One region of the Streptomyces sp. SS1-1 genome, then DNA from elsewhere that is predicted to be linked to it. Evidence: riboswitches for the same ligand, from Rfam matches in the RefSeq annotation. Region 1 holds a riboswitch; each other region holds the start of a gene.
What was found. Region 1 has a riboswitch for cobalamin ahead of F8R89_RS23465 (ribonucleoside-diphosphate reductase subunit alpha). Riboswitches for the same ligand answer to the same signal wherever they lie in the genome.
Positions count from the first base shown of each region.

Region 1 (7,758 bases):
GACGGCACCCGGCACGGAAAGGAACTCGGTGCCGCCGTGCGCACCTGCGTCGGCGCCATGCGCAACTGGTTCAGCTCCGTCTACTGGTTCCACCACGAGTCCGGCCGGTACAAGGTCGACAGCTGGGACGACCGGTCCACGCCCCCGTACGTCAGCAACGAAGCGGCAGGTGAGAAATGACCGTCGAGTCCACCCACCCCACGACCGGTTCCCGTCCCTCCTCCGAGCTGCGCGAGCCGCCCCTCGCCGGCGGCGGCGTCCCCGTGCTGCGCCACGCCTGGCGGATGGTCCGCGACCCGCTCGCCTTCATGTCCGGGCTGCGCGACCACGGCGACGTCGTCCGGATCAAGCTCGGCCCGAAGACGCTGTACGCCGTCACCACCCCCGGACTGACCGGCGCACTGGCGCTGAGCACCGACTTCGAGATCGCCGGGCCGCTGTGGGAGTCGCTGGAGGACCTGCTCGGCAAGGAGGGCGTGGCCACCGCGAACGGCCCGCGCCACCGCCGGCAGCGCCGCACCATGCAGCCCGCGTTCCGGCTCGACGCCATCCCCGGCTACGCGCCGGTCATGGAGGAGGAGGCCCACGCGCTCACCGGGCGCTGGGCGGCGGGCGAGATCATCGACTGCACCACCGAGGCGTTCCGGATCGCCGTGCGCGTCGCCGCCCGCTGCCTGCTGCGCGGGGCGTACATGGACGAGCGCGCCGAGCGGCTGTCCGCGGCGCTCGACACGCTCTTCCGGGGGATGTACCGGCGGATGGTGATCCCGCTCGGGCCGCTTTACAGGCTGCCCCTTCCGGCCAACCGCCGATTCAACGGAGCCCTGGCCGACTTCCATCTCATCGTCGACGAGATCGTCGCCGAACGCCGGGCCTCCGGTCAAAAGCCGAACGATTTGCTGACGGCATTGCTGGAGGCCACGGACGACAATGGCGACCCCATTGGGGAGCAGGAGATCCACGATCAGGTCGTGGCCATTCTCACCGCGGGCGCCGAAACCGTGGGGTCCACGATCATGTGGCTGCTCCATGTGCTCGCCGAGCACCCGGAACACGCCGACAAGGTGCGCGCGGAAGTTGAATCCGTGACCGACGGCCGTCCGGTGGCATTCGGCGACGTCCGAAGCCTCCGGCACACCAACAATGTCGTCGTGGAGGCAATGCGCCTGCGTCCCGCGATCTGGATTCTCACCCGGCGCGCGGTCACGGACACGGAACTCGGTGGCTATCGCATTCCGGCCGGGTCCGACATCGTCTACAGCCCGTACGCGGTGCAGCGCGATCCGCGGTCGTACGCCGATCACCTCCGGTTCGACCCGGACCGCTGGCTCCCGGAGCGGGCGAAGGAGGTGCCGAAGCATGCCATGGCCCCGTTCGGTGTCGGCAACCGCAAGTGCCCGAGCGACCACTTCTCGATGGCGCTGCTGACCCTCGTCACGGCGTCGCTGGCGACGTCGTACCGCTTCGAGCAGGCCCCCGGCTCCAAGGACGGCACCCGGGTCGGCATCACCCTCCACCCGCACGACCTCAGGCTGCGGACGATGCCCCGCGGCTAGCGGCCTCTGGGCCCTGGAACGTCCGCCGGTACGCCTGCGGGGTCGTCCCGAGGGCCCGGACGAACTGGTGGCGCAGCGCGGCCGCCGTGCCGAACCCCGTCCGGCCGGCGATCGCGTCCACCGTCTCGTCCGTCGCCTCCAGCAAGTGCTGGGCCAGCAGGACCCGTTGCCGCAGGATCCAGCGGTAGGGGGTGGTGCCGGTCTCCTGCTGGAAGCGGCGGGCGAAGGTCCGCGGGGACATCAGCGCCCGCTCGGCGAGCTGCTCCACGGTGAGGTCCTCGTCGAGGTGCCGTTCCATCCAGGCCAGCACCTCGCCGACCGTGTCGCACGAGGAGACGGGCAGCGGCCGCTCGATGTACTGGGCCTGGCCGCCGTCCCGGTGCGGCGGCACGACCATGCGCCGGGCGATCTTGTTGGCGATCTCCGTGCCCTGTTCCTGCCGCACCAGGTGCAGACAGGCGTCGATGCCGGCGGCGGTGCCGGCGCTGGTGATCACCGGGCCCTCGTCGACGTACAGGACGTCGGGCTCGACGGTCGTGCGGGGGTGCCGCCGGGCCAGCTCCTCGGCGTGCCGCCAGTGCACGCTGCACCGCCGCCCGTCGAGCAGCCCCGCCGCCCCCAGCAGGAAGACGCCGGAGCAGACGCTGAGCACCCGGGCGCCCCGGTCGACCGCTCTGACCAGGGCGTCCAGCAGCTCGGGCGGGAAGTCACGGGTGAGGTAGTCGTTCCCGGCCGGCACGGCGATCAGGTCCGCCTCCTCCAGCCGCTCCAGTCCGTACGGCGTGGACAGGGTCAGCCCGCCGGCGTGGGTGCCCAGCGTCGGCCCCTCGGCCGAGGCGACCGCGAAGTCGTACGTGGGCAGGCCCTCGTCGCTGCGGTCGATGCCGAACACCTCGCAGACCACGCCGAGTTCGAAGGGGTGTACGCCGTCGAGCAGGACGGCCGCCACGTTCTTCAGCATGCTGCCATTGTGCCTCGCGGATGGCAGTAAATCGAGGGTGCACGGCAGTCCTGCCACTGTTCGACAGGAGTGTCCGGCGCGACAGTGGTGTCATGACTACGGAACAGACACAGACACTGCTCGCCATGGCCGTCGTGCTCGGGATGTTCGTCCTCCTGGTCCTCCCCTCGGTGATCGGGATCGTGCACGACCGCCGTATCGACCGTCAGATCAGGGAGGCCCAGGAGCGCGACGCGGTCCGGACTCAGAAGTCCTCGTCCAGGTCGACGGTGCCCTCCACCGCCACCTGGTACGCCGAGGGGCGCCGCTCGAAGAAGTTGGTCAACTCCTGAACCCCCTGCAGCTCCATGAAGGAGAAGGGGTTCTCGGAGCCGTACACCGGGGCGAAGCCGAGGCGGGTCAGCCGCTGGTCGGCGACACACTCCAGGTACTGCCGCATCGAGTCGGTGTTCATGCCCGGGAGGCCGTCACCGCACAGGTCGCGCGCGAACTGCAGCTCGGCCTCGACGGCCTCCCTCAGCATGTCGGTGACCTCCTGGCCGAGCCGGTCGTCGAACAGCTCCGGCTCCTCCTTGCGGACCGTGTCGACCACGTCGAACGCGAACGACATGTGCATGGTCTCGTCGCGGAACACCCAGTTGGTGCCGGTCGCCAGGCCGTGCAGCAGGCCCCGGCTGCGGAACCAGTAGACGTAGGCGAAGGCGCCGTAGAAGAACAGGCCCTCGATGCAGGCCGCGAAGCAGATCAGGTTGAGCAGGAAGCGCCGGCGGTCGGCCTGTGACTCCAGGCGGTCCAGCTTCTCGACCGAGTCCATCCAGCGGAAGCAGAACTCGGCCTTCTCACGGATCGACGGGATGTTCTCCACCGCCGCGAACGCCGCCGCCCGGTCCTCCGGATCGGGGAGGTAGGTGTCGAGCAGCGTCAGATAGAACTGGACGTGCACGGCCTCCTCGAACAGCTGGCGCGAGAGGTACAGCCGCGCCTCGGGGGAGTTGATGTGCTTGTACAGCGTCAGCACCAGGTTGTTCGCGACGATCGAGTCACCGGTCGCGAAGAACGCCACCAGCCGTCCGATCAGGTGCTGTTCGGCCGGGGTCAGCTTCGCGAGGTCGGCCACGTCCGAGTGGAGGTCGACCTCCTCCACGGTCCAGGTGTTCTTGATGGCGTCCCGGTAGCGCTCGTAGAAGTCCGGGTAGCGCATGGGGCGCAGGGTCAGCTCGAAGCCGGGGTCGAGAAGGTTCTGGGTACGGGACATCACTGGCAGGCCTCGCAGGACTCGGGGTTCTCAAGGGAGCAGGCGACCGCGTCGGGGTCGGTGACCTGCTGGACGGGGACGGTGGCGCGGGCGGCACGGGCGATCCGGGTCGCCGGGCGCGAGCGCAGGTAGTACGTCGTCTTCAGCCCCTGCTTCCAGGCGTACGCGTACATCGAGGAGAGCTTGCCGATGGTCGGCGTCTCCAGGAACAGGTTCAGGGACTGCGACTGGTCGAGGAACGGGGTGCGGGCCGCCGCCATGTCGATCAGGCCGCGCTGCGGGATCTCCCAGGCCGTGCGGTACAGCGCCCGTACGTCCGCCGGGATCCAGGCGAAGTCCTGCACCGAGCCGTTGGCCTCGCGCAGTGCCTCGCGGGTGCGGGCGTCCCACACGCCGAGCCGCTTCAGCTCCTCCACCAGGTAGGAGTTGACCTGGAGGAACTCGCCGGACAGCGTCTCGCGCTTGAACAGGTTGGAGACCTGCGGCTCGATGCACTCGTAGACACCGGCGATGGACGCGATCGTGGCGGTGGGCGCGATCGCCAGCAGCAGCGAGTTGCGCAGCCCGGTCGTGGCGATCCGCTCGCGCAGCGCGGCCCAGCGCTCGGGCCAGGCCGGCTCGACGTCGTAGTGGTCGGGGTGCAGCACACCCCGCGCGGTCCGCGTCCTCTCCCAGGCCGGCACCGGGCCCTCGCGCTCGGCGAGGCCGGCGGACGCCTCGTACGCGGCGAGCATGATCCGCTCGGCGATCCGGGTGGACAGCGCCTTGGCCTCGGCGGAGTCGAAGGGCAGCCGCAGCTGGAAGAAGACGTCCTGCAGGCCCATCGCGCCCAGGCCCACCGGACGCCACCGGGCGTTGGAACGGCCGGCCTGCTCGGTCGGGTAGAAGTTGATGTCCACGACCCGGTCGAGGAACGTGACGGCCGTGCGGACCGTCTCGTCCAGGCGCTCCCAGTCGATGTCGCCGTCCCGCACGAACGCGCCCAGGTTGACCGAGCCCAGGTTGCAGACCGCCGTCTCCCCGTCGTCCGTGACCTCCAGGATCTCGGTGCACAGGTTGGAGGAGTGCACGACGTGGCCGGGCAGGGCGGTCTGGTTGGCGGTGCGGTTGGCGGCGTCCTTGAAGGTCATCCAGCCGTTGCCGGTCTGCGCGAGGGTGCGCATCATGCGGCCGTACAGCTCCCGGGCCGGGAGGGTCTTGCGGGCCAGCCCCTCGCGCTCCGCCGCGCGGTAGGCGGCGTCGAACTCCTCGCCCCACAGGTCGACCAGTTCGGGCACGTCGGCGGGGGAGAACAGGCTCCACGTCCCGTCGGCCTCGACCCGGCGCATGAACTCGTCCGGCACCCAGTGCGCGAGGTTCAGATTGTGCGTACGGCGGGCGTCCTCACCGGTGTTGTCCCGCAGCTCCAGGAACTCCTCGATGTCGGAGTGCCAGGTCTCCAGGTAGACCGCGGCGGCGCCCTTGCGCCGGCCGCCCTGGTTCACGGCCGCCACGGAGGCGTCCAGTGTCTTCAGGAACGGCACGATGCCGTTGGAGTGCCCGTTGGTGCCCCGGATCAGCGAACCCCGGGCGCGGACGCGGGAGTACGACAGACCGATGCCGCCCGCGTGCTTGGAGAGGCGCGCGACCTGGTGGTACCGGTCGTAGATCGAGTCCAGTTCGTCCTTGGGGGAGTCCAGGAGGTAGCAGGACGACATCTGGGGGTGCCGGGTGCCGGAGTTGAAGAGCGTGGGGGAGGACGGCAGGTACTCCAGGCGGCTCATCAGCCGGTAGAGCGCGGCGACCTCGTCCACCGCCCCCGCGCTGTCGTCCGCGGCGAGACCGGCGGCGACCCGCAGCAGGAAGTGCTGGGGCGTCTCGATGACCTTGCGGGTGTGCGGGTGCCGCAGCAGATAGCGGCTGTGCAGGGTGCGCAGCCCGAAGTAGCCGAACCGGTCGTCGGCGGCGGGGTCGACGAGCGCGTCGAGCCGGGCGGCGTGCGTGCGGGCGAACGCGGCGGTCCGGTCGGCGATCAGGCCCTCGCGGTGGCCGGTCGCGACGGACCCGGTGAAGGTCGTGACGCCCTGCGAGGCCGCCTCGGCGGCGATGGAGAGGGTGAGCAGCCGCGCGGCCAGCCTGCTGTACGCGGGGTCCTCGGAGATGAGCCCGGCCGCCGCCTCGGTGGCGAGCTCGCGCAACTCCGTCTCGTCGGCCCGGGCGGACCGGCCGCGCAGCGCGGCGGCGGCGACCCGGCCGGGGTCGGCGTCGGGGAGGTCGGCGGTCAGCTCGGTCAGGGTCCGCAGCAGCGCGGCACCGGGACCGTCGTTCTCCGGTTGGGCCGCCGCTGAGGCCGGTTCGGCTGGCGCGATCGTCACGTGAGGCTCTCCCTCGCTCGGCACAGGGCCTTGCGGAGGGCAGGGGGCAGCTCACGAGCGCACGGGGCGTCGCGTCCACCGGCCCATTCCACGAGGCCCGGACGTCGGAGCGCACCGGCCGGGTGGCCGGGACGCACTGTCGGCAGGTCCTCGGACTGACGAAGCGCATGAGACATGCACAAGTACACCGTTGCGGGACAGTTCCGGATTCGCACCGGATTCCCCTGCGGCGACAGCGAGCATGAGCATACATCTTGTGCTCGCCTGCCGCGCCACCCCTAGATGTTGTGGCGTACTGGTGTCAGAGCGTCAACTCGTAGGTCACGAGCGTGAGGTCGAGGAGCTCCGGCAGCGGGTTCCAGTCCCGCTCCCGCGTACGGACGAAGCCCAGCCGCTCGTAGAGGCGGTGGGCGCTGTGCATGGTGGGCTGGGAGGAGAGGACCACGCGCACACAGCCCGCCGTGGCGCGGGCGCGGTCGACGCAGGCGCGCACGAGCGCCTCGCCGGCGCCCCGGCCCCGGGCCGCGCGGTCGACGGCGAGCATACGGATCTCCGCCTCGCCGGGGCCCGCCAGATCGGCCATCGGGCCGCCCTCGGGGACGAAGGTCACACCGCCGAGGAGGCGGCCGTGCTCGACGGCCACGAGCACCTGCGCGGCCGCCGCGCGCTTGGCCACGTCCTTCAGCTCGCCGAGGTAGGCGTCGTCCTCGCCGAAGTCGAGGAAGCCGTCCTGGAGGTAGGCCTGTGCGGTGATCTCGCCCAGAGGGCCGTACTCGCCGGGGTCCGCCGGCCGGATCACGATGTCCATACCGCCGAGTGTGCCGTACGCACGCAGCGGCGGGCCGCCGGATCTCTCCGACGGCCCGCCGCTCACGGGTGGTTCAGTGGGACGAGCCCGCCGTGGCCGGCGGCAGTTCCACCTGGACGCCGGGGTCGCCCGCGTCCGCCGTGTAGTCCTCCGGCTTCGTCTCGTCGACGCCGTCCGGGGCCTTCGCGGCCTTCAGGACGAACGTCAGGACGACGGTGACCAGCACGTTGAGCACGAACGCCGTCAGACCGATGTAGCCGATCTCACCGATGCCCGGGATCTCCTTGGAGGAGCCGCCGAAGTGCTTCTGCGCCGGGGTCGCCACCCCGTACGCGGCGAGCGTGCCGTAGACCATGCCGACCGCCCAGCCGGCCAGCAGGGCCCAGCGGTGGAACCAGCGGGTGAACAGGCCGCCGACCAGGGCCGGGAAGGTCTGCAGGATCCAGATTCCGCCCAGCAGCTGGAAGTTGATGGCGACCGTCTTGTCCATGGTGAGGACGAAGACCAGCGCGCCCACCTTCACCAGCAGCGACACCAGCTTGGAGACCTTGGTCTCCTGGGCGGGCGTGGCGTCCGGCTTGATGAAGTCCTTGTAGATGTTGCGGGTGAACAGGTTCGCCGCCGCGATGGACATGATCGCCGCCGGCACCAGCGCGCCGATGCCGATGGCCGCGAAGGCCACGCCCGCGAACCAGGCCGGGAACATGTCCTCGAACAGCTGCGGGATCGCCAGCTGCCCGTTCTGCACCTTGATCCCGGCCGCGATCGCCATGAAGCCCAGCAGGGCCAGCAGGCCCAGCATCAGGGAGTACAGCGGCAGGATC
Region 1 is NZ_WBXN01000004.1:4,782,637-4,790,394, forward strand. It holds gene cyc1 (epi-isozizaene synthase) at 1-180, shown strand, start outside; gene F8R89_RS23445 (cytochrome P450) at 177-1,556, shown strand; gene F8R89_RS23450 (GlxA family transcriptional regulator) at 1,528-2,517, opposite strand; gene F8R89_RS23455 (hypothetical protein) at 2,610-2,849, shown strand; gene F8R89_RS23460 (ribonucleotide-diphosphate reductase subunit beta) at 2,762-3,772, opposite strand; gene F8R89_RS23465 (ribonucleoside-diphosphate reductase subunit alpha) at 3,772-6,126, opposite strand; cobalamin riboswitch at 6,250-6,382, opposite strand; gene F8R89_RS23470 (GNAT family N-acetyltransferase) at 6,428-6,934, opposite strand; gene mctP (monocarboxylate uptake permease MctP) at 7,008-7,758, opposite strand, start outside.

Region 2 (7,758 bases), 1.2 Mb from region 1:
CCGGGGGTGTGGGGCAGCTCCACCGGGATGGGGCCGCGCATGAAGCCGGCGCGGATGTTGGCGTCGACGGGGTTGAAGGAGGTCGCGGCGACGCGGACGCGGGCCTGGCCGGGGCCGGGGACGGGCTGCTCCACGTCCTCGTGGCGCAGGACGCCGGGCTCGCCGTACTCGTGGAAACGCACTGCCTTCATCACGGTTCTCACCTTCGTCGTGATCTTCGATCGTGAAGGTTGCTTCGAATTCGAAGTAACTGGCGTCGACGCTACACCTGCTTCGAATTCGAAGCAAGTGAGGGTGAGCAGTAGACTCCGGCCATGCCTGATTCGCCGCCGTCACTCGACCCCGTGCAGCTCGGCACCTACTTCGACCTCATCGAGGTGACCAGCCTGCTGCGGCACGCTGTCGAGCAGCAGTTGCGGGAGAGCGGCGGGCTCAGTTACGTGCAGTTCCAGCTGCTGGCCCGGCTCGGGGACGCGCCCACGGGCAGTCACCGCATGACCGACCTGGCCGACGGCGTCGTCTACAGCCGCAGCGGCCTGACGTACCAGGTGGGTCTGCTGGAGAGGGAGGGCCTGGTCGTCCGCGCCCCCTCACCGGACGACGAGCGCAGCATCACCGTGACCCTCACCGACGCCGGGCGCGAGCTGCTCGCGAAGGTGCTGCCGGGGCACATCGAGGTGGTCAGCGGGCTGCTGTTCGCGCCGCTCTCGGCCGACGACGTCAGGACGCTCGCCGGCCTGCTGCGGCCGGTGCGCGACCACATGCGGGCGACCCCGCCCCGCTCGGCCGCTTCACGCCGCCGCAAGAGCGAGGCCTGAACCCGTACCCGCAGGGGCGGGCCTGAGCCCTCCACGCGGCGCGCGGACGGTCAGCCCTTTCCGGAGGCGCGGGACGAGGGCGGCGGGAAGGCGTGGAGGCCGAGGATCTCGGGGCAGGGGGCGACGCCGGGGCCGCCCGCCCGGACCCAGGCGATGACGTCCTCGGTGGCGTCGGGGTCGTTGACGAGGCCGAGCCAGACCGGGCGGGCGCCCGCCGCCCGTGCCGCGGCGGAGGGCTGGACGACGACCACATTGGCGTGGTCGCAGACGTCGAGGCAGTCGGAGACACGCACCGGAACGCTCTCCCTCAGCCGGGCGGTCTGGCGCTCGTGGTCGACACCGGTCACCTTCGGGCTGCCGCAGCAGCAGTCCCGGCAGAGCACGACCCGGCAGGGCGCGGCCGGGGGACGCCGGTCCGCGGGCGGCGGCTCGGACGACGGCTGGGGCGGGGGCGGGAGCACGGGCATGGCTGCCTTCGGGTCGGGGCTCGTACGCGGAGCCGGCCTGTGGACGTCCTCCCCGCCCGGGGGCGCGGAGGTGCCGGCAGGTCTTCGGACTCGGGTTCGTCCCGGCGGGGCGCCTTCCCGGTCTCCCAGTGGCGTGCCTGCCCCGCCCGTCCCCCTCACCGCTGCGCGTCAGTTCCGGATTCGCACCGGATTCCCTGGCCCCGGAGAAGGGGCGCGACCAGCTCGGCGAGGCTATCAAGTCGGGGTGCGCGGACGCCCGTTCGGCGTGCTCGAGCGGGCCTCGCAAGGGCGCGGAGACGCAGGTCACAATCTGGAAGAGGGCAAGGTCACAGCCGTGCCCCCTGCTGCTCCTTTGGCGATCTGACCTAGCATCCGAGCATGACGGTCCTGCCTGACGACGGGCTCTCGCTGGCCGCCGAGTTCCCTGACGCAACCCATGAGCAGTGGCGACACCTGGTGGAAGGTGTGCTGCGCAAGGCGGGCAAGGATGTGTCGGGTACGGCTGCCGAGGACGCCCTGTCCACCGCACTCGAGGACGGGATGCGCTCCCGCCCCCTGTACACCGCGCGTGACGCCGCGCCCGACCCCGGCTTGCCCGGCTTCGCCCCGTTCGTCCGGGGCGGTCGCCCCGAGGGCAACACGGCCGGCGGCTGGGACGTACGGCAGCGGCACACCACGGCCGCGGACGGCGTGGTGCTGGCGGACCTGGAGAACGGCGTCACCTCGCTCTGGCTGGTCCTCGGCGAGGCCGGCATCCCGGTCTCCTCCCTCCGCGGCGCCCTCGACGGCGTCTACCTCGACCTCGCCCCGGTCGTCCTGGACGCGGGCGCCGACACGGAGGCCGCCGCGCACGCCCTGCTCGCCCTGTACGACGAGCGTGGCGTCGCGAAGGACGCGGCGCGCGGCAACCTCGGCGCCGACCCGCTCGGCCACGAGGCCCGCACCGGCACGTCCCTGCCGTTCGCGCCGGCCGCCGCGCTGGCCCGGCGGTGCGCCGAGGAGTACCCCGGGCTCAGGGCCCTGACCGTGGACGCGCTGCCGTACCACGAGGCCGGCGGCTCGGCCGCGCAGGAGCTCGGCGCCTCCCTGGCGACCGGTGTGGCGTATCTGCGGGAGCTGACCGAGGCCGGGCTGACGGTCGAACAGGCCGCCGCGCAGCTGGAGTTCCGCTACGCGGCCACCGCCGACCAGTTCCTCACCATCGCCAAGCTGCGGGCGGCGCGCCGCCTGTGGGCCCGGGTGACCGAGGTGTCCGGGGCGACCTCCGCCCAGGTGCAGCACGCCGTCACCTCGCCGGTGATGATGACGCGCCGCGACCCGTGGGTGAACATGCTGCGCACCACGGTCGCCACGCTCGCGGCCGGTGTCGGCGGCGCCGACTCGGTGACGGTGCTGCCCTTCGACCACGCGCTGGGCCTGCCCGACGCGTTCGCGCGGCGCATCGCCCGCAACACCTCGACCATCCTCATCGAGGAGTCCCACCTGGCCCGGGTCATCGACCCGGCGGGCGGCTCCTGGTACGTGGAGCGGCTCACGGACGAACTGGCCCACGCGGGCTGGGAGTTCTTCCAGCGGATCGAGCGGGCGGGCGGCCAGGCCGCCGCCCTGCGCTCGGGGCGGCTGGGCGACGACCTCGCCGCCACCTGGGAGGCCCGCACCGGAAAGCTGGCCAAGCGCCGCGAACCGGTCACCGGCGTCAGCGAGTTCCCGAACCTCGCCGAGCAGCCCGTGGTGCGCGAGCCCGCGCCCGAGCCGCCGTCCGGGGGCCTGCCGCGCGTGCGGCGCGACGAGACGTACGAGGCGCTGCGCGCCCGCTCCGACGCGCACCTCGCGGCGACCGGCGCCCGGCCCCGGATCTACCTGGCCGCGCTCGGCCCGGCCGCCGCCCACACCGCGCGGCTGACCTTCGCCTCCAACCTCTTCCAGGCCGGCGGCATCGAGCCCGTCACCGAGGGCACCTTCGAGGAGAGCGGCGCCACCGAGGCGTGCCTGTGCTCCAGCGACGCCGTGTACGAGGAGCAGGCCGCCGAGGTCGCCGGACGGCTGAAGGCGGCCGGTGCCGCGCACGTGTTCCTCGCCGGGCGGCCCGGGGACCACCCCGGCGTCGACGGCCATGTCTTCGCGGGCTGTGACGCCGTCGCCGTCCTGTCCGCCACCCTCGACCGCATGGGAGTGTCCTGATGGGAATCCCCGACTTCACCGGGATCGAACTGGGGACCCCGGCCGCGGCGGGCGGCTCCGACGAGTGGCGTACGGCCGTCAAGCAGGCCACCGGCGGGGACGATCCGTCGTGGGAGACGCCGGAGGGCATCGCGGTCAAGCCGCTGTACACCGGGCGTGACCTGGAGGGCCTGGACTTCCTGGGCACCTACCCGGGTGTGGCGCCGTATCTGCGCGGCCCGTACCCGACGATGTACGTCAACCAGCCCTGGACGATCCGCCAGTACGCGGGCTTCTCCACCGCCGAGGAGTCCAACGCGTTCTACCGGCGCAATCTGGCGGCCGGCCAGAAGGGCCTGTCGGTCGCCTTCGACCTGCCGACGCACCGCGGCTACGACAGCGACCACCCTCGGGTGACCGGCGACGTCGGCATGGCGGGCGTGGCGATCGACTCGATCTACGACATGCGGCAGCTGTTCGACGGGATCCCGCTGGACAAGATGACGGTGTCGATGACGATGAACGGCGCGGTGCTGCCCGTGCTCGCGCTGTACATCGTGGCGGCGGAGGAGCAGGGCGTACCGCCCGAGAAGCTGGCCGGGACCATTCAGAACGACATTCTGAAGGAGTTCATGGTCCGCAACACCTACATCTATCCGCCGAAGCCGTCGATGCGGATCATCTCCGACATCTTCGCGTACACCTCGCAGCGGATGCCCCGCTACAACTCGATCTCCATCTCCGGCTACCACATTCAGGAGGCCGGGGCGACGGCCGACCTGGAGCTGGCGTACACGCTCGCGGACGGCGTCGAGTACATCCGGGCCGGACGGGAAGCGGGCCTGGACGTCGACGCGTTCGCGCCCCGGCTGTCGTTCTTCTGGGCGATCGGCATGAACTTCTTCATGGAGGTCGCCAAGCTGCGCGCCGCGCGCCTGCTGTGGGCGAAGCTGGTGAAGCAGTTCGACCCGAAGAACTCCAAGTCGCTGTCGCTGCGCACCCATTCGCAGACGTCGGGCTGGTCGCTGACCGCGCAGGACGTGTTCAACAACGTCACGCGCACCTGTGTCGAGGCGATGGCGGCGACGCAGGGGCACACGCAGTCGCTGCACACCAACGCGCTCGACGAGGCGCTGGCCCTGCCGACCGACTTCTCGGCGCGCATCGCCCGCAACACCCAGCTGCTGCTCCAGCAGGAGTCGGGCACCACCCGGGTCATCGACCCGTGGGGCGGCAGCGCCTACGTGGAGAAGCTGACGTACGACCTCGCGCGCCGCGCCTGGCAGCACATCCAGGAGGTCGAGGCGGCCGGCGGCATGGCCAAGGCGATCGACGCCGGCATCCCCAAGCTGCGCATCGAGGAGGCGGCGGCCCGCACCCAGGCGCGCATCGACTCCGGGCGCCAGCCGGTCATCGGCGTCAACAAGTACCGCGTCGACAGCGACGAGCAGATCGACGTGCTGAAGGTCGACAACTCCTCGGTGCGCGCGCAGCAGATCGCCAAGCTGCGGCGGCTGCGCGAGGAGCGTGACGAGACGGCCTGCCGGGACGCGCTGGACGCGCTCACCCGGGCCGCCGACGGCGAGGGCAACCTGCTGGAGCTGGCCGTGGACGCGGCCCGCGCGAAGGCCACCGTCGGCGAGATCTCCGACGCCCTGGAGAAGGTGTACGGGCGGCACGCGAGCCAGATCCGTACCATCACCGGCGTGTACCGCAACGAAGCCGGGGAGTCGCCCGCCGTGGACCGCACCCGCACCCTCGTGTCCGACTTCGAGGAGGCCGAGGGCCGCCGCCCGCGCATCCTGGTCGCGAAGATGGGCCAGGACGGCCACGACCGCGGCCAGAAGGTCATCGCGACGGCGTTCGCCGACCTCGGTTTCGACGTCGACGTCGGCCCGCTGTTCCAGACGCCCGCCGAGGTGGCCCGGCAGGCCGTCGAGGCGGACGTGCACATCGTCGGGGTGTCGTCGCTGGCGGCCGGGCATCTCACCCTCGTCCCGGCCCTCAAGGAGGCGCTGGCCGAGGAGGGCCGCGAGGACATCATGATCGTGGTCGGCGGGGTCATCCCGCCGCAGGACGTCGCGACGCTGCTCGAGATGGGCGCGGCGGCGGTCTTCCCGCCCGGCACGGTCATCCCGGACGCGGCGTACGACCTGGTGCGGCGGCTGGCGGACGGACTCGGGCACGAGCTGTGATCGATGTCGACGCGTATGTGAAGGGCGTGCTCGACGGGAAGCGGGCGATCGTCGCACGCGCCATCACCCTCGTCGAGTCGACGCGGCCGCAGCACCGGGTGCTGGCGCAGCGGCTGCTGACCGAGCTGCTGCCGCACAGCGGGCGGGCGCGGCGGATCGGGGTCAGCGGGGTGCCGGGCGTCGGCAAGTCCACGTTCATCGACGCGTTCGGGACGATGCTGACGGGTCTCGGGCACCGGGTGGCGGTGCTGGCGGTCGATCCGTCGTCCAGCAGGACGGGCGGGTCGATCCTGGGCGACAAGACGCGGATGGAGCGGCTGGCGGTCGATCCGGCGGCGTTCATCCGCCCCTCCCCCACGGCCGGGACGCTCGGCGGGGTCGCCAAGGCCACCCGGGAGTCCATCGTGGTGATGGAGGCCGCGGGCTACGACGTGGTGCTGGTGGAGACGGTCGGTGTGGGCCAGTCGGAGACGGCCGTGGCGAACATGGTCGACTCCTTCCTGCTGCTGACGCTGGCCCGCACCGGCGACCAGCTGCAGGGCATCAAGAAGGGCGTGCTGGAGCTGGCCGACGTCCTCGCCGTGAACAAGGCGGACGGCCCGCACGAGCGGGACGCGAAGGCGGCCGCGCGTGAACTGGCGGGCGCGCTGCGTCTGATGCACGGCAAGGACGCCGTCTGGACGCCGCCCGTGCTGCACTGCAGCGGGCGGGAGTCGATCGGTCTGGACGCCGTGTGGGAGCGTCTGGAGCAGCACCGGGCGCTGCTGGACTCCACGGGCCGGCTCGCCGCGAAGCGGCGGGACCAGCAGGTCGACTGGACGTGGACCATGGTCCGCGACGAGCTGCTGGGCCGGCTGCACGCGGACCCGGCGGTCCGGTCCCTGGCGCCCGTGCTGGAACAGCGGGTCAGGGACGGCGAGTTGACGGCGACGCTGGCCGCCGAGCGGATTCTCGCGGCCTTCGAGGGCGGCGCGGGGCCTCAAGAGGCGCCGCGCGGCGCGACGAGCCCCGACTCGTAGGCGAACACGACGAGTTGGGCGCGGTCGCGGGCGCCCAGCTTGGTCATGGCCCGGCTGATGTGGGTCTTCGCGGTGAACGGGCTGATCACCATGTGCGCGGCGATCTCCTCGTTGGTCAGGCCGCGCGCCGGATCGCCTCCGCCCTGCTCGCCGAGAACCTGCTCCCGGCCGGCGCCCAGCGGTTCCGCGCGGTGCGCAGCCTGGTGGGCCGTACGCTCGCGCGGACCGTCCGCCGGCCCGCCCGGCCGGGCGCGTCCCTGGTGCTGCTCGACACGGTCGACGCGGGCGAGGCACCCGCGTGGGCGGACGGCTCCCCGGTCGGCGTGGCGTACGCGGCGCTGCTGCGGGCCGCCATGTCCGGGGCCGCCCTGCTCGGCGCCGACGACCACGACGCCGTGGAGGCCGTCCTGCTGGACTGGGACGGCTCCCATCCGCCGCTCGCCCCGGACGGCTTCCCGGACCGGCGTGAGCGGCCCGGGGCGCGGCTGGTGCTGCTGGCCGCCCTGGCGCCGTACCGGATCACCGAGGAGGACGTGGCGGCGTGGCGCCGGCCGGAGCACACCGACCACTGCCTGGTGCACCTGATCGCCTACGGGGCCTTCATCGCCGTGGACCGTATCGAAAGCTCCCTTTCCGCCCGAACCACCCTGGAGAGGCCGTAACACGCCCAGGACGCCCGGCGTTCGCGCTTGTTCCGTAATGGCGTCGGCACGGAGCGAGTTGACCCTTCCGCCTCACGGAGAGTCGTGTGACACTGGCGTCCCGTCCGCTGTGCGGACCCCCTCCGCACCGTCCCCCACGAAAAGTGCGCCGTGCGTTCACTTCCCTTGCCGCTCGCTCTCACCGCGCGCCTGTCGCCCGTCGTCGTGCTCGCCACGGCGGGCTGGGCGCTGTCGTCCGGACCCGACGCGACGCCGGCCCCCGAGGACCGTACGGCGGCGCAGCGGACCGAGGAGGAGACGCCGGACGCGCCCGCGACGGCCGCCGTGTCCAAGACGTACACCGCCGCGCCCTCGCCGTGCGGCAGCCTCTCCGCGAAGTCGGTCAAGGCGCTGGTGCCGGGGGCGAAGACGGTCGGCAAGGAGATACCGTCGACCGA
Region 2 is NZ_WBXN01000004.1:5,952,526-5,960,283, reverse strand. It holds gene F8R89_RS28640 (NADP-dependent oxidoreductase) at 1-191, opposite strand, end outside; gene F8R89_RS28635 (MarR family winged helix-turn-helix transcriptional regulator) at 315-818, shown strand; gene F8R89_RS28630 (hypothetical protein) at 869-1,285, opposite strand; cobalamin riboswitch at 1,343-1,522, opposite strand; gene F8R89_RS28625 (methylmalonyl-CoA mutase family protein) at 1,664-3,466, shown strand; gene scpA (methylmalonyl-CoA mutase) at 3,466-5,640, shown strand; gene meaB (methylmalonyl Co-A mutase-associated GTPase MeaB) at 5,637-6,659, shown strand; partial or broken gene F8R89_RS28610 (response regulator transcription factor) at 6,620-6,787, opposite strand; partial or broken gene F8R89_RS28605 (DNA-binding protein) at 6,788-7,321, shown strand; gene F8R89_RS28600 (hypothetical protein) at 7,472-7,758, shown strand, end outside.
Region 2: it holds a riboswitch for cobalamin, as region 1 does, so the genes downstream of both, F8R89_RS28630 (hypothetical protein) here and F8R89_RS23465 (ribonucleoside-diphosphate reductase subunit alpha) in region 1, are expected to answer to the same signal.

Region 3 (7,758 bases), 3.2 Mb from region 1:
TGCCCATGTGCACGATCGCGTCGGCGCCGAAACTGTTCTCCAGCCAGCGGTAGGCCGCCAGATAGTGGTGCGAGGGCGGCATGTCGGGGTCGTGGTAGATCGCGATGGGGTTCTCGCCGAAGCCGCGCGGCGGCTGGATCATCACCACGACGTTCCCGAACCGCAGCGACGCCAGCACGATGTCGTCGCCGTCGACGTACAGCGAGCCCGGCGGCTCGCCCCACGCGTCCAGCATGGCCTGCCTGAGGTCCGCGTCCAGCGTGTCGAACCAGGTCGTGTAGTCGGCGAGCGGCACCCGCGCGGGCGCCGAGGCCAGCTGCTCCTCGGTCAGCCACTCCACGTCGTGGCCGCCGGCCTCGATGAGCCGGTGGATCAACTCGTCGCCGTTGTCGGGGTATTCGGTGAGCGCGTAGCCGGCCTCGGACAGCGCGTCGAGCACGCGGACCGCCGAGGCGGGCGTGTCCAGGCCGACCGCGTTGCCGACCCGGGAGTGCTTGGTCGGGTAGGCGGTGAAGACCAGCGCCAGCTTCTTGTCGGCGTTCGGCGTGTGCCGCAGCCGGGCGTGCCGGACGGCGATCCCGGCGACCCGCGCCGCCCGCTCCGGGTCGGCCACGTACACCGGCACGTCGTCCGGGCCCTGCTCCTTGAACGAGAACGGCACGGTGACCAGGCGCCCGTCGAACTCGGGGATCGCCACCTGCATCGCCGCGTCCATCGGGGACAGGGCCGCGTCGGACTCCTCCCAGACGGCCCGCGAGGACGTCAGGCACAGCCCCTGCAGGACGGGCACGTCCAGCTCGGCCAGCCTGCCGACGTCCCACGCCTCCTCGTCGCCGCCCGCGGACGCCTGCGAGGCGTGCGTGCCGCCCGCCGCGAGGACGGTCGCGACCAGGGCGTCGGCCCGGCCCAGGATCTCGTACAGCCCGGCGTCCGCGCCGCGCAGCGAACCGCAGTACACGGGCAGCGCGTTGGCGCCCCGGGCCTCGATCGCGTCGCACAGCGTGTCCACGAACGCGGTGTTGCCGCTGAGGTGATGGGCCCGGTAGAAAAGCACGCCCACCGTCGGCCGGCCGTCCACCCACGCACGGGAGCCGTGCACGCCGTACTCCGGCATCGGGCGCGGCTCCACGAAGCCCTCGCCCGTCAGCAGCACGGTGTCCGACAGGAACCGGGCCAGTTCGGTGAGGTTGGCGGGGCCGCCCGCCACCAGGTACTTCAGCGCCTCCGCGACCACGCCGGCCGGCACCGACGACTCGGCCATCAGCTCCGCGTCCGGCACGGACTCGCCGCCCAGCAGCACCGTCGGCACCCCCGACGCCTTCAGCGCGGCGAGCCCGTCCTCCCAGGCCCGCTTCCCGCCCAGCAGCCGTACGACGGCGATGTCGGCGCCCTCGATCAGCGCGGGCAGCTCGGACGCGACGTCCAGGCGGGTCGGGTTGCCGATCCGGTACGCGGCCTCGCCGGCGCGTGCCGCCAGCAGGTCCGTGTCGGCGGTCGACAACAACAACACTGTGCTCATGCGGGCGCTCCCGGGGGGATGAAGGGCAGTCCTCGCGGCGCGCCCGACTCGATGAGCCGCCACAGCGCGTCCGTGTCCGCGTGCTGTTCGATGAGGTCGCCGAGCCGGTCGAGTTGCTCCTCCCGCAGCGCGGCGAACGAGGTGCCGGGCGCCGGTACGAAGCGGCGGCCCGCGGCGGCCGCCACCTCCCGCAGGAAGGCGCGCCGGAAGGCGTCCGACTCCAGCGAGCCGTGCCAGTGGGTGCCCCAGGTCTGGCCGACCCGGCAGCCGTCCAGGAAGGGTTCACCCGCCAGGACCTCGGCGACCCCGTGATGGATCTCGTAGCCCTCGACCCGCTCGCCGAGCGCCTCACCGCACGGCCGGGTCAGGGTCTTCTCGCGGGCGAACCGCACCCGCACGGGCAGCAGGCCGAGGCCGTCGACATGACCGGCGCGGCTCTCGACGTCGTCCTCGATGTGCTCGCCGAGGACCTGGAAGCCGCCGCAGATCCCGAGGACCGGACGGCCCTCGGCGGCCCGCCGCACCAGGGCCTGTGCCAGCCCCCGCTCGCGCAGCCAGCGCAGCGCCTTCACGGTGCCGCGGGTGCCGGGCACCACCACCAGATCGGCGTCGGCCAGCTCCTCCGGCCGGTCCACGAACCGCACGACGACGCCCGGTTCGGCGGCGAGCGCGTCGACGTCCGTGAAGTTGGACATCAGCGGCACCGCGCACACGGCGACGCGCAGCACGTCCTCGCCGGCCGGGGCGGCCACCTCGGACTCGCGCACCGCCCCGCGCAGCGACACCCGCAGGCCGTCCTCCTCGTCGATGCCGAGACCGTGCCGGAACGGCAGCACGCCGTACGTCCGCCGCCCGGTGAGGCCGTGCAGCATGTCCAGGCCGGGTTCGAGGAGCGAGACGTCGCCGCGGAACTTGTTCACGAGGAACCCGGCGACCAGCTCCTGGTCCTCGCGCGCCAGCAGCGCCACCGTCCCGAAGAACGAGGCGAAGACTCCGCCCCGGTCGATGTCGCCCACGACCAGCACCGGCAGCCGGGCACCGCGCGCGATCCCCATGTTCACGATGTCCGTGCGCCGCAGGTTGATCTCGGCGGGCGAACCGGCGCCCTCGCAGATCACCGCGTCGTACGAGGCCCGTAGTTCGGCGAGGGAGTCCAGCACGGTGCCGAGCAACCGCTCCTGCCGTCCGCCGTGGTAGCCGCGCGCGCTCAGCTCGCCGACCGGCCGGCCCAGCAGCACCACCTGGCTGCTGCGGTCCCCGCCCGGCTTCAGCAGGACGGGGTTCATGTGCGCGGTCGGCTCGATCCGGCACGCCTGCGCCTGCATGGCCTGCGCCCGCCCGATCTCCGCGCCCTCGCGGGTGACGAACGAGTTCAGCGACATGTTCTGCGCCTTGAACGGCGCGACCTTCACGCCCTGCCGGACCAGCCAGCGGCAGATCCCGGCGGTGACGACGCTCTTGCCCGCGTCGGAGGTCGTACCGGCGACGAGCAGCCCGCCCTTCACGCGGCACGTCCCCGCGCCGCGCGCCGCCCGAGCAGGAGCCGCGCCCCGGCGCACACCCCGAGGGCGAGCACGCCGACCCGCTGCGACAGCCGCACGGCCCGCTCGATGTCGGCGACCTCGACGGCCCGTCCGGCAGCCCCGTTGAGCACGGGCCGGTGCTCCACCCGCCCGCCGTACGACAGCGTCCCGCCGAGCCGCACCCCGAGCGCGCCCGCGAACGACGCCTCCACGGGGCCCGCGTTGGGGCTGGGATGCCGGTGCGCGTCCGCCCGCCACGCCCGTACGGCCCCCTGGGGGTCGCCCCCGGCGACGGCGGCCAGTACGGCGGTCAGCCGGGCCCCCGGCCAGCCGGCGACGTCGTCGAGACGGGCCGAAGCCCAGCCGTAGCGGCGGTACTTGGGGGAGCGGTGCCCGACCATCGCGTCGAGCGTGTTGACGGCCCGGAACCCCGCGAGGCCCGGCACCCCGGCGACGGCCCCCCATACGAGGGCGCCGACCACGGCGTCCGAGGTGTTCTCCGCGACGGACTCCACGACGGCCCGCGCGATCCCGTCGGCGTCCAGCGCCTGCGGGTCCCGGCCGCACAGATGCGGCAGCCGCGCCCGCGCGGCCTCCACGTCCCCGGACTCCAGGGCACGTCCGATCGCCCGGGCCTCCCGGGCCAGCGAGGTGCCGCCGACGACGGCCCAGGTGACGGCGCCGGTCAGGGCGACGGAGGCGGCGGGGGAGGGGCGCACGGCGCGTGCGCCGAGCGCGGCGGCCGCCACGGCGCCACCGGCGCACACGGCGGTGTGGAGCACACCCCAGGCGCGGTGGTCGCGCCACAACACCCGTTCCACGGCGCCCGCGGCACGTCCGAACGCGGCGACCGGATGCCCACGGCGTGGATCGCCGAGCAGCAGGTCACCGAGGAGTCCGGCGGCGGCGCCGTACGCGAAGACGCGTTCGGCACGCATGGGGTTCAGCCGGTGGTGGCGTCGGACAGGGGTCCGGTACTGCTACTGCGTGACGATCGGCAGGCGAGCATCGCGTGATGTCCTCACTCAGGGTGTCCACGCCCTGGTTCGACGAGACCGGCGGCGAGAGTTCCTGGCTCCCGGGGGTCACTACCCCGGTGACAGTGGCGGGACCGCGCCGGATTCGCACCGGCTTCCTCTTCTGCCGCCGTACATGGCCTGGGAAGTCCACCACGGGTCGCGACGGCCGTCAACTTGCCTGTGACCTGCGACGGGAGAGTGTGCGCAGGCCCACACACACCGAAGGTGCGCGACGGTGTCCCGTCACGCACCTCAGGAGTCACGCGTCGTACGTCAGGCCACGATGAGGTAGATGCCGTACGCCACGGCCGCCGTGCACGCCGCGAAGCACGCGTAGGCGCCGGTGACCGCGAGCGCCGCCGAGTCGCCCTGCGCGACCGCCCGTTCGCGGCGCGAGAGGCCCGCGATGCCGAGGGTGAACAGGGCCACCAGGACCACCGTGACGACGAGACTGACACCGAAGACGGAGCCGAGGGCCGCCCAGTCGATCTTCATGCTGCTTCCTTGTGTTGCCGGGAGGGGTGACCGGGGGTCAGACCGCGGCCCTGGTGGGCTCGGGTCCGGGGGCCGGTGCCGGGAGGGTGACGGAGAGGTCGTCGGTCACCGTGCCCGTGGGAGGCGGGGTCACGACGGCGATGGCGGTGGTGACCACACCGGCGGGCTCGTCCTCGTCGCCGGTGACGTTGGTGTGGTCGACGACCTCGCGGCGGGAGATCCGCCAGATCGCGAAGCTGGAGGCGATCAGGAAGACCGCGACGGCGGCGGTGCCCCAGGTGCCGAGGCCCGTCACGTACTCGGCGAGCGCCGCGACCAGCGCGGCGGCCGGCAGGGTCAGGGCCCAGGCGACGAACATCCGGGTGGCCGTGGACCAGCGGACCACACCGCCCTTGCGGCCGAGACCGGCGCCCATCACGGAACCGGACACGGAGTGCGTGGTGGACAGGGAGAAGCCGAGGTGGGAGGAGGCCAGGATGACCGTCGCGGCGCTGGTCTGGGCGGCGAAGCCCTGCTGCGGCTGGAGGTCGGTGAGGCCCTTGCCCATGGTGCGGATGATCCGCCAGCCGCCGAGGTAGGTGCCGAGCGCGATGGCCAGGCCGGCGGAGAGGATGACCCAGGTGGGCGGGTCCGAGGCGGGGGCGAGGGCGCCGCCCGCGATCAGGGCGAGGGTGATGATGCCCATGGTCTTCTGGGCGTCGTTGGTGCCGTGGGCGAGGGAGACGAGGCCCGCGGAGGCGATCTGGCCGGCGCGGTAGCCCTTCTTCGCGGCCTCGCCGTCCGCCTTCTTGCCGAGGGTGTACGTGAGCCGCGTGGCCAGCAGGGCCGCGACGCCCGCGACGATCGGGGCGGCGAGGGCCGGGAGCAGGACCTTCGTGACGAGCACGTCGCCGTGGACGGCGCCGACGCCGGCCGAGGCGATGGTGGCGCCGATCAGGCCGCCCATCAGGGCGTGCGACGAGCTGGAGGGCAGGCCCACCAGCCAGGTGACGAGGTTCCAGAGGATCGCGCCGACCAGGGCGGCGAAGATGACCTCGGGACGGATGCCGGTCTCGTCGACGAGACCCTTGGAGATCGTGTTGGCGACCTCCACCGAGAGGAAAGCGCCTACAAGGTTGAGCACGGCGGACATGGCCACCGCGACCTTGGGCTTGAGCGCACCGGTCGAGATGGTCGTGGCCATCGCGTTGGCGGTGTCGTGAAAACCGTTCGTGAAATCGAACGCGAGCGCGGTTACCACCACGATCGCGAGGATCAGCGAGAAGTTTTCCATTTACCCAGGCAATCGTTCGAGGTCATTGGCTCGATGAACGTAGGAAACCTGAGTGAACGGAAGGTGAACTGGGGCGGGCCGCGCGGTGTCCGGCAGGGAGGGTTTCCCCTATGAACGGAAGGCCCCCGTCCGCGGTGCCCGGGCGGGGCCGGGGCGCGGCCGGGGCGCGGCGCGGTTCAGCCGCCGCGGGCGAACGACCTGAGCTGGGTCAGGGACCCGTTGAAGAGATTCTGGTCACCCGGCAGGCCGCCGCCGTTGTCGTACTGCCAGAGGGTCCAGGCGCGCCATCCGGACGGCAACGTTCCGGGGTCCGGGACATCGTAGCGGGCCACCCAGAGCGGGTGGTCGGCGAAGGCGCGGGAGGCGCCGGTGCAGGTGTTCCACCAGTGGGCGGTGGTGTAGATCACCGGGCGGCGGCCGGTCAGCCGGCGCACCTCGTCGCTGAACGCCCCGATCCAGGCGGTCATCGCCGCCTTGGGCAGCCCGTAGCACTTGTGCGAGCCGTACGGGTTGTACTCGATGTCGAGCGCGGGCGGCAGGGTCCAGCCGTCCGGCCGCCAGCCGCCGCCGTTGCGTACGAAGAACGCCGCCTGCGCACGGCCCGAGGACCGGTCGGGCAGGGCGAAGTGGTAGGCGCCGCGCACCAGGCCGGCGGCGCGGGCGCCGTCGTACTGCCGGGCGTAGTAGGGGTTGCGGTAGGTGTGCGACTCGGTCGCCTTGACGTAGACGAACCGCGCGCCCCGCGCCCGGCTGTCCGCCCAGTCGACGTCCTTCTGGTGCGACGAGACGTCATGACCTCGGGGCTTTCCGGCGGCGGCGGCGGCAGCGGGCGGGGCCGGTGCTCCTGAGACGGGGACGGCGACGGCGGTGGCGGTGAGCGCGAGCACGGCCGCGCAGGACACGGCGAGTCGGGACGGTTTGCGGGCACGGGCCATGGTTCCCCCCGGAATGGTGGCGTGTGCGGCAAATCACCCGGAGATTATCGGAAGATCGTTGAACTCCGATCGATCTCAGGCCAAGCGGCCGGAGCGGACGGTATGTCGGGGTATGCACCCTCCCGGAGGTCGCCCCTCCGCCCTGAAGTGCCCCCATCCACCGGCGACTTCGCGCACCGCGCCTGGCAGGATCGCCGCATGGCTGACGAACGGTGGGAGCAGGGGGACGGCGACGTCCCGAACCGGCGCACGGTGCGGCCCGAGGAGGCGGCGGCCTGGGAGGCCCTGGTCGCCACGGCCCGCCGGACCGTCGCCGACGGACTCGTGGTCGGCACGTCCGGGAACGTCTCGGTGCGGGTGGGGGACACGGTGCTGGTCACGCCGTCCGGCGTGCCGTACGACCGGCTCACCGCCCAGGACGTCACGGGCGTCGCCCTCAACGGCCGGCAGGTGCTGGGCACCCTGGTGCCGACCAGCGAACTGCCCATGCACCTCGCCGTCTACGCCGCCACCGACGCCCGCGCCGTCGTGCACACCCACGCCGTCCACGCGACGGCCGTCTCGACCCTGGTGCCCGAACTCCCACTGATCCACTACATGGCCGCGGCCCTCGGCGGACCCGTCCGGGTCGCCCCCTACGCGGCGTACGGCACCGAGGAGTTGGCCGAGAACATGCTGCGGGCCCTCACCGGCCGTACCGCCTGCCTCCTGCGCAACCACGGCACCGTCGCCCACGGCGCCACCCTGGACCAGGCGTACGACCGCACGGCCCAACTGGAATGGATGTGCCGCGTCTGGCTCACGGCCTCCTCGGTCCCGGGCCTGACCCCGACCCTCCTGTCCGGGGAACAGGTGGCGGAGGTGGGGGAGCGCCTGAAGGGATACGGGCAACAGGGCTGACGGCCCCGGGCGCCTGCTGCCCCCGGCGTCAGGCCGGGGGCACCGCCCTACGACCGGCCGGCAGGCGCCGACGGCCCGTCACCTCGGCCGTGGT
Region 3 is NZ_WBXN01000004.1:1,580,285-1,588,042, reverse strand. It holds gene cobN (cobaltochelatase subunit CobN) at 1-1,519, opposite strand, end outside; gene F8R89_RS08415 (cobyric acid synthase) at 1,516-3,024, opposite strand; gene F8R89_RS08410 (cobalamin biosynthesis protein) at 3,021-3,980, opposite strand; cobalamin riboswitch at 4,087-4,239, opposite strand; gene F8R89_RS08405 (hypothetical protein) at 4,335-4,556, opposite strand; gene F8R89_RS08400 (inorganic phosphate transporter) at 4,594-5,829, opposite strand; gene F8R89_RS08395 (lysozyme) at 6,006-6,764, opposite strand; gene F8R89_RS08390 (class II aldolase/adducin family protein) at 6,963-7,664, shown strand.
Region 3: it holds a riboswitch for cobalamin, as region 1 does, so the genes downstream of both, F8R89_RS08410 (cobalamin biosynthesis protein) here and F8R89_RS23465 (ribonucleoside-diphosphate reductase subunit alpha) in region 1, are expected to answer to the same signal.

Region 4 (7,758 bases), 2.7 Mb from region 1:
GCGGGCGACGACCCGCAGACGCAGCGCGACAGGAAGCGGCTCACCGACCGGCTGCGGGACACGCTGTCCTGGCACCGGCAGCTGGACGACGTGCGCCACACGGCCCGGGGCGCGGCCGCTCAGGGCATCGCCCAGCCCGATGCTTTCGCATGGCTTTTCGCGGAGTTGGCGAAGAGTTGCTATTTGCGGTATCTCGATTCCATCCAGGACGATTCCCCGCGCCCGACGCCGGCCCGGCGCGGCGTCACGGGGAGCGGAGGACGAACCAGTGACTGACGAGAACGGCGCGGGAGAGACGACGGGGACGCCGGCTCAGGAGCCGGAGGAGCCGGCCGCGGGGAAGGTCGTCACCTTCTACTCCTACAAGGGCGGCACCGGCCGCACCATGTCCCTCGCCAACACGGCCTGGATCCTGGCGTCCGGCGGGAAACGGGTGCTGGTCGTCGACTGGGACCTCGACGCGCCCGGCCTGGACCGCTTCCTCCACCCGTTCCTGGACCGCGACCGGTTACGGTCGGCGTCCGGCATCATCGACCTCTTCCTGCACTTCAACCAGACGGTGCTGGAGCAGCGCAGGCAGCCGGAGAGCCACCCGGAGGACGACTGGGTGGCCGCCGAGGCGGCGTGGGTGGACTCGCAGGCCCGTTTCAACCACTGCGTCATCCCGCTGGACTGGAAGTTCCCCGGCGGCGGCCGGCTCGACTACGTGTCCCCGGGCACGCAGAACAAGGAGTACCTGTCGGCGTACTCGCAGTTCGACTGGATGCGCTTCCTGGACCACACCTGGCACGGGCCGGTCTTCGTGAGGGCGCTCAAGCACGAACTCACCCAGAACTACGACTACGTCCTGATCGACAGCCGCACCGGACTGAGCGACGTCTCCGACGTCTGCACGGTGCTGCTGCCGGACGCCCTGGTCGTCGCGTTCACTCCGAGCAGCCAGGGCATGGACGGCGCCCACGCGGTGGCGCAGAAGATCGACACCCTCTACGGCTATCGCGGGATCCGCATCATCCCGGTCCCCATGCGGGTGGAGGACGCCAACGGTGAGGCCGACCGTCTGGAGGCGGCGCGGGAGCAGATGCGGGCGAAGTTCGCCGACATCGTCCGCCGCCACTGCACGCTGGACGCCCAGGAGTACTGGGGCAAGGTCGAGATCCCCTACCGGCCCTTCTACGCCTACGAGGAACTGCTGGCACCGTTCCGGGACGCCCCCGGCCGCCCCACGTCGATGCTCGCCGCCTGCGAACGGCTGACGGAGGTCATCTCCGACGGCGAGGTCACCGCGCTGCCCCCCATGGACGACGCGGAGCGCAAACGCGTCCTCGCCCTGTACAAGCGGCCCAGACCGCTGGAGGACACCGAGGTACGGGTGAGCTTCGTCCCCGAGGACCGCACCTGGGCCGACTGGATCGAGTTCACCCTCAAGTCCGTGGGCTTCCGTGTGCAGTTGCTGCCGCAGGGCACCCCGGCCGCGGCGGAGCGGGCCGGGACCGGCCGGGCGGCGGGACCGTCCACGCGGAGCCTCGCCGTCCTGTCCCACGCCTACCGCAAGTTCATGGCCGCACGGGGCGGGCGGGACATGGCCGACAGCCTCGAACAGGCCGAGAACCCGCGCGGCCCGGTCGCCGTCCGGGTGGACGACGTACGGCTGAGCGCCCCGTTCTCCGATCGCACGGCCGCCGACCTCACCCGGTGCGGCGCCGACGAGGACGCCGCCCGGCAGGTTCTGCTGAACGCCGTGGAGGCCCCGACACAGCCGCTGTTCAGCCCGGTCACGGCGAGCGACGGCGGTCCGCGCTTTCCCGGGGCCGAGCCCGCCGTGCAGTCCCTGCCGATCCGCAACCCGTCCTTCACCGGGCGCGAGCGTCTGCTGGAGCACTTGCGCGACCGGCTGCGGGCCGGCAACGGCACCGTGCTGCTGCGCGGCATGGGCGGCGTCGGCAAGACGATGCTCGCCCTGGAGTTCGCCCACCGTTACAAGGGCGACTACGACGTCGTCTGGCACATCCAGGCGGACCAGCGGAACCTCGCCGTCGAGCAGTACGCCCAGCTGGCCGGCCCGCTCGGCGTCGGCGAGCGCAAGAACCCGACGGCCACGGCGACCGTCGTCAAGGAGGCGCTCGGCCTGGGCCGGCCCTACAGCCGCTGGCTGCTGATCCTCGACAACGTCGAGCATGTGAGCGACCTGTCCGACCTGCTGGTGAGCGGCAAGTCCGGTCACATCCTGGTCACCAGCCAGCGGGCCGAGGGCTGGGAGCGGTACGCCGAGATCACCGACGTCGGCGTGTTCGAACGCGAGGAGAGCGTGGCGCACCTCAAGCGCAGGCTCACCGAGTGCAGCACCGAGGAGGCCGACGAAGTGGCGGCGGCCCTCGGCGACCTGCCGCTCGCGGTGGAGCACGCGGCCGCCGTGCTCAGGGAGACGGGTCTGCAGACCCAGGAGTACGTCAAGCTCCTGGAACGCCAGCCGGCGGTCGACGCGCAGGGCCCGAGCCCCGAGGACCGGCTGCTCGACGTCTCCAAGACGTGGCGCGTGGCGATCGAGCAGCTCTACGAGAGCTTCCCGCCGGCCGTGCAACTCCTGAAGCTGGCGGCTTGGTTCAGCCCCGGGCCCATCTCCCTCGATCTCCTGCAGAGCACCCAGATCGCCCAGGCCCTGTCGGGCCGGGCATCTGAAGGCTTCCGGCCGCGCCCCTTGGACGGCACGGAGATGATCGCGCGGGCCTTCCAGGAGCTGAGCCGCCTCTCGCTGGCCACGGTGGACCGCAAGTCCCGCAGTCTCCAGGTGCACCGGCTGGTGCAGATGTCGGTGCGTTCCAACATGACGGAGGAGGAGCAGGAGACCATGCGGGACGCCGTGTTCCGCACGCTGGTGGCCGCCCGCCCCGAACAGGACGACCCCGAGGACCACAACACCTGGGAGCGCTACCGCATCATCTGGCCGCACCTCGGAACCAAGTGGGCCCTGACGACACCGGACTACGGCATCCGCAAGCTGATCGTCGACCGCGTGCGCCAGCTGCGCCGCCGCGGCGAGCTCAAGCAGGCCTACGAACTCAGCACGCGGGTCCACGAGGGATGGGTGGAGCACAGCGGCGAAGAGGATCGATGGGTGCTGCACATGGGCTTCCAGATCGGCAACGTCCTCCGCGCACAGGGCCGTTATCAGGAAGCCCTGGACATGGACATGGACGTCCTGCGCCGCCAGGAGGCGGTCCTGGACAGCCCGGACGACCTCCACATCCTCATGACCTCGGGCGGTGTGGCCGCCGACCTGCGGGGGCTGGGCCGCTACAGCGAGGCCGCGGAACGCGACCGCCGGAACTACGAGCGGCTCTTCGAACTGTTCGGTGAGGACCACCCGCGCAGCCTCGTGGCGGCCAACAACTACGCCGTCTGCCTGCGGGTGCTGGGGCAGTACGCGGACGCCCTGCGGCTGGACCGCAAGACGATGGAGATGCGGAAGAAGATCCTCGGTTCCGAGCACGCGTACACCCGGGAATCGACGATCAGCCACGCCCGCGATCTCCTGGACTGCGGTGACTACGCGGGCGCGGAGCACCAGTTGCGGCGTACCTACCAGAGCTGTCTCGACAACCGGCAGTTCGGGCCGTCCTCCCCCACCACGGTCAACGCCGGCAAGGCCCTGGCGGGCGCGCTGCGCCGGCTGGGGCGGGCGCAGGAGGCGGAGGAGCTGACCCGTGCGGTGCTCGCCGCCCTCCCCGCCGAGGAGGGGTCGGCGTCACCCAACCGGCTGCTGCTCCAGCTGGGGCTGGCCGGCGCGCTGGGCGCCCAGGGCCGTACCGAGGAGGCCCTCGAACTGGCCCGCCGGGTCCTGGACGACTGCCGTCGCTTCTTCCACGACCAGCACCCCTACACCGCGGCCTGCTACGCGAACCTGGCCGTGCTCCTCTGCTCGGCGAACGAGGCGGCCTCCTCCCTGGCGCACGCCGAGCAGGCGGCGCGGGCCTTCGCCGAGATCTTCGACGACGACCACCCGTTCACCCTGATGTGCGGGATGAACGTGGCCAACGCCCAGGCGGCGCTGGGTCAGCGGGAGATCGCCCGCGCGACCTACGAGTCGGTGCTGGACCGGATCCGTGATGTCCTCGACGACGACCAGCACCCCGCTCCCCTGGTCTGCGCCGCCAACCTCGCGGTGGTGCTGAACGAGCTGGGGGAGACCGAGGCCGCCGAGCGACTGCGCGAGGAGGTGCTGGGCGCCCTCACCGCCCGGCTCGGCGCCGACCATCCCCGCGCCCTGGCGCTGCGCGAGTGGAGGCGATCGGGCTGGGAGTTCGACCCCGAGCCGATCTGAGGCGCAGTGTGATCGGATTCTCGATCCCCCCGGCCGCGGTGCCGGGATCGGGACGTGCCGCGCAGGTCCCACACCCGTGAGGCCGAGGTGGTGACCACCCGGCCGACGGCCGTGCGCGGGGCCGAGGCCGACCGGGCACCCCCCAGCCACCTCACCACCCCGCCCTACCCCCGGGTACAGTGTCCCGGTCGTCATCACTCACCCGTTCAGGGGAAAGCCGGTGCAATTCCGGCGCTGACCCGCAACCGTGATCCGGTCCCCGCGTCCCGCCCCCCGTGGCGGGCGAGTCCGAGGCCGGTGAGCCGGACCGCCCTGGACGGACGTGACCGGCTCACGTGTCCCGGCAGCCTGCCGGAGCACGGCACCGTCGAGGTATACGGAGCCGAGCCGCCCGGGGGGGTCCTCCCGTGCTGTCCGGCTCCCCACAGGGAGAGGGCACCCGCCGATCATGAACGTCCGCCGCAGCGCAGCGGCCCTGGCCGCCACCGTCGTGCTCGGCGCGGCCGCGCCCGCCATGGCCGCCGACTCACCGTCCCCGTCGCCGTCGGCGTCCCTCCCCGAGGGGCTGTACGGCACCACCGACCCGACGTACGACGGGGTCTGGCGCCAGTCCCTCGCGCTGCTCGCCCAGCACACCGCGAAGGTGCGGCCCGCCGCGTCCGCCGTGGACTGGCTGACCGGGCAGCAGTGCGCGAACGGGGCGTTCGCCGCCTACCGCGCCGACACCGCCAAGGCGTGCGACGCCAAGGTGATGGTCGACAGCAACAGCACCGCCGCCGCCGTGCAGGCCCTGACGGCCCTCGGCGGTCACGACGACGTCACCGGCAAGGCCGTCACCTGGCTGAAGTCCGTGCAGAACAAGGACGGCGGCTGGGGCTACACCCCGGGCGGCGCCAGCGACACCAACTCGACGTCGGTCGTCGTCGGCGCGCTGGCCGCCGCCGGCGAGAAGCCGGCCGAGGTGACCAGGGACGGCAAGTCGCCGTACGACGCCCTGCTCTCCCTCGCGCTGCCCTGCGAGGGCGACGACGCGGGCGCGTTCGCCTACCAGCCGGACAAGAAGGGCAGGCTGGCCGCCAACGCCGACGCCACCGCGGCCGGGGTGATCGGCGCGCTCGGCAAGGGGCTCGTCACGAGCGCCGGCGAGAAGGCCGACGCCACCTGCGCGAAGGCCGGCTCCCCCGAGCAGGCCGCCGCCAACGGCGCCGCCTATCTGACGCGGGTCCTCGCGAAGGACGGGCACCTGGTCTCCGCTCTGCCCGGCGCCGACGACCAGCCGGACTACGGCAACACGGCCGACGCGGTCGTCGCGCTCGCCGCGCAGGGCGGGGCCGGGGCCGCCGCGAAGCCCCTGAAGTGGCTGGAGGGCAACGCCGCCGCGTGGGCCGCGCAGAACGGCCCCGCCGCCTACGCCCAGCTGATCTTCGCCGCGCACGCCACCGGCACCGACCCGCGCGCCTTCGGCGGCACCGACCTGGTCGCGAAGCTGAACGCGACCGGCCCGGCCCCGCAGAAGGCGGCCGCGAAGAGCGCGGACACCCAGGAGGACAAGGACGACGACAGCCCGTTCGGCGTCTGGTGGTACATCGGTGTCTTCCTCGTCGTCGGCGTCGGCATCGGCTTCCTGCTGAGCCACCGCACCAAGGGCGGGCGGGCGTGATCCGGCGCGCCCTCGCGGTCCTGCTGGCCGCGCTGGTCCTCACGGCCGGCGCGGCCCAGGCCGCCCAGGCCGCCGGGTACCGCTACTGGTCGTTCTGGGACCGTGACGGCGACTCCTGGTCGTACGCCACCCTCGGCCCCTCGCTGTCCCGCCCCGACGACGGCGATGTCCAGGGGTTCCGCTTCGCCGTGAGCGAGGACTCGAAGGACGCCACGCGGCCCCGGGGCGCGGCCGAGTTCTCGGTGATCTGCGCCCGTACGCCCGCGCGGGACGGCAAGAAGCGCGTCGCGCTCGTCCTGGACTTCGGTACGGCCGCCGACGCCCCGTCGGGCGAGCGGCCGCCTGCCCGGCGCACCGTCTGCGCGCGGGTCGACCCGGACGCCACGACCGCGGACGCCCTGGCGGCCGTCGCCGGTCCGCTGCGGTACGACTCCAACGCCCTGCTGTGCGCGATCGACGGCTACCCGCGCAAGGGCTGCGGGGAGCAGGTCGCGCAGGGCGAGAAGCCGGCGGGCACCGGGAGCACGGCGGCCACCGAGCCGGACGACGACCCGGAGGGCGGTGCGTCGGTCGGTCTCGTCGCCGGTGTGGCGGCGGTCGTGGTCCTCGCGAGCGCGGCCGTCTGGCAGGCACGACGGCGGCGCGGCTGATGGCAGGGGGGCGCGGCGGTACGCGGAGCGGGGGTGGCCCGGAGGGGGCGGTCGCCCCCTCCCCGGCCGTGCCCGACGCTGGGCGGGCCGTTCGCGACCCCCTGCACCCCGGCGCCTGGTGGGTGTGGGCGCTGGCGCTGGGCACCGCGGCGACCCGCACCACCAATCCGCTGCTGCTCGCCCTGCTCACCGCGACGTCCGCCTATGTGGTGGCGAGCTGCCGCCCGGACGCCCCCTGGGCCCGTTCCTACGGCGCCTTCGTCAAGCTCGCCCTCGCCGTCCTCGTGATCCGGCTGTTCTTCGCGGTGGCCCTCGGCTCCCCCATCCCCGGCACCCATGTGCTCGTCACCCTGCCCGAGGTGGCCCTGCCCGACTGGGCGCAGGGCATCCGGCTGGGCGGCCGGGTCACCGCCGAGACCCTGGTCAGGGCCCTGTACGAGGGTCTGAAGCTGGCCACGCTGCTCATCTGCGTGGGCGCGGCGAACTCCCTCGCCAACCCGGCGCGGCTGCTGAAGTCCCTGCCGGGCGCCCTGTACGAGATGGGGGTCGCGGTGGTCGTGGCCCTGACGTACGCCCCTCATCTGATCGCCGACATGCAGCGTCTGCGGGCCGCCCGGCGGCTGCGCGGGCGGCCCGACCGGGGGCTGCGCGGCCTGGTCCAGGTCGGGTTGCCGGTGCTGGAGGGCGCGCTGGAGCGTTCGGTCGCGCTGGCCGCCGCGATGGACGCGCGCGGCTACGGCCGCACCGCCGACGTCCCCGTCCGGGTGCGGCGTACGACCGCCGCGCTCACCCTGGGCGGGCTGCTCGGCGTGTGCGCGGGCACGTACGGGCTGCTGACCGCGGCGGGCGGCACCTACGGGCTGCCGGTGCTGCTGGCCGGTCTGGCGGCGGCGCTGGCGGGGCTGCGGCTGGGCGGGCGCCGCTCCCCGCGCACCCGGTACCGGCCCGACCGCTGGGGGCCGCGCGCCTGGCTGGTCGCCGGGTCCGGCGCGGCCGTCGCCGCTCTGCTGACCCTGGCGGCGAGCCGTGAGCCGGGGGCCCTGAACCCGGGTGTGGTGCCGCTGGTGGCGCCCGCCCTTCCGCTGTGGCCGGCGGCGGCCGTCCTGATCGGGCTGCTCCCGGCGTTC
Region 4 is NZ_WBXN01000004.1:2,104,281-2,112,038, forward strand. It holds gene F8R89_RS36660 (TIR-like protein FxsC) at 1-276, shown strand, start outside; gene fxsT (FxSxx-COOH system tetratricopeptide repeat protein) at 269-4,321, shown strand; cobalamin riboswitch at 4,490-4,652, shown strand; gene F8R89_RS10800 (prenyltransferase/squalene oxidase repeat-containing protein) at 4,770-5,981, shown strand; gene F8R89_RS10805 (SCO2322 family protein) at 5,978-6,631, shown strand; gene F8R89_RS10810 (energy-coupling factor transporter transmembrane component T) at 6,631-7,758, shown strand, end outside.
Region 4: it holds a riboswitch for cobalamin, as region 1 does, so the genes downstream of both, F8R89_RS10800 (prenyltransferase/squalene oxidase repeat-containing protein) here and F8R89_RS23465 (ribonucleoside-diphosphate reductase subunit alpha) in region 1, are expected to answer to the same signal.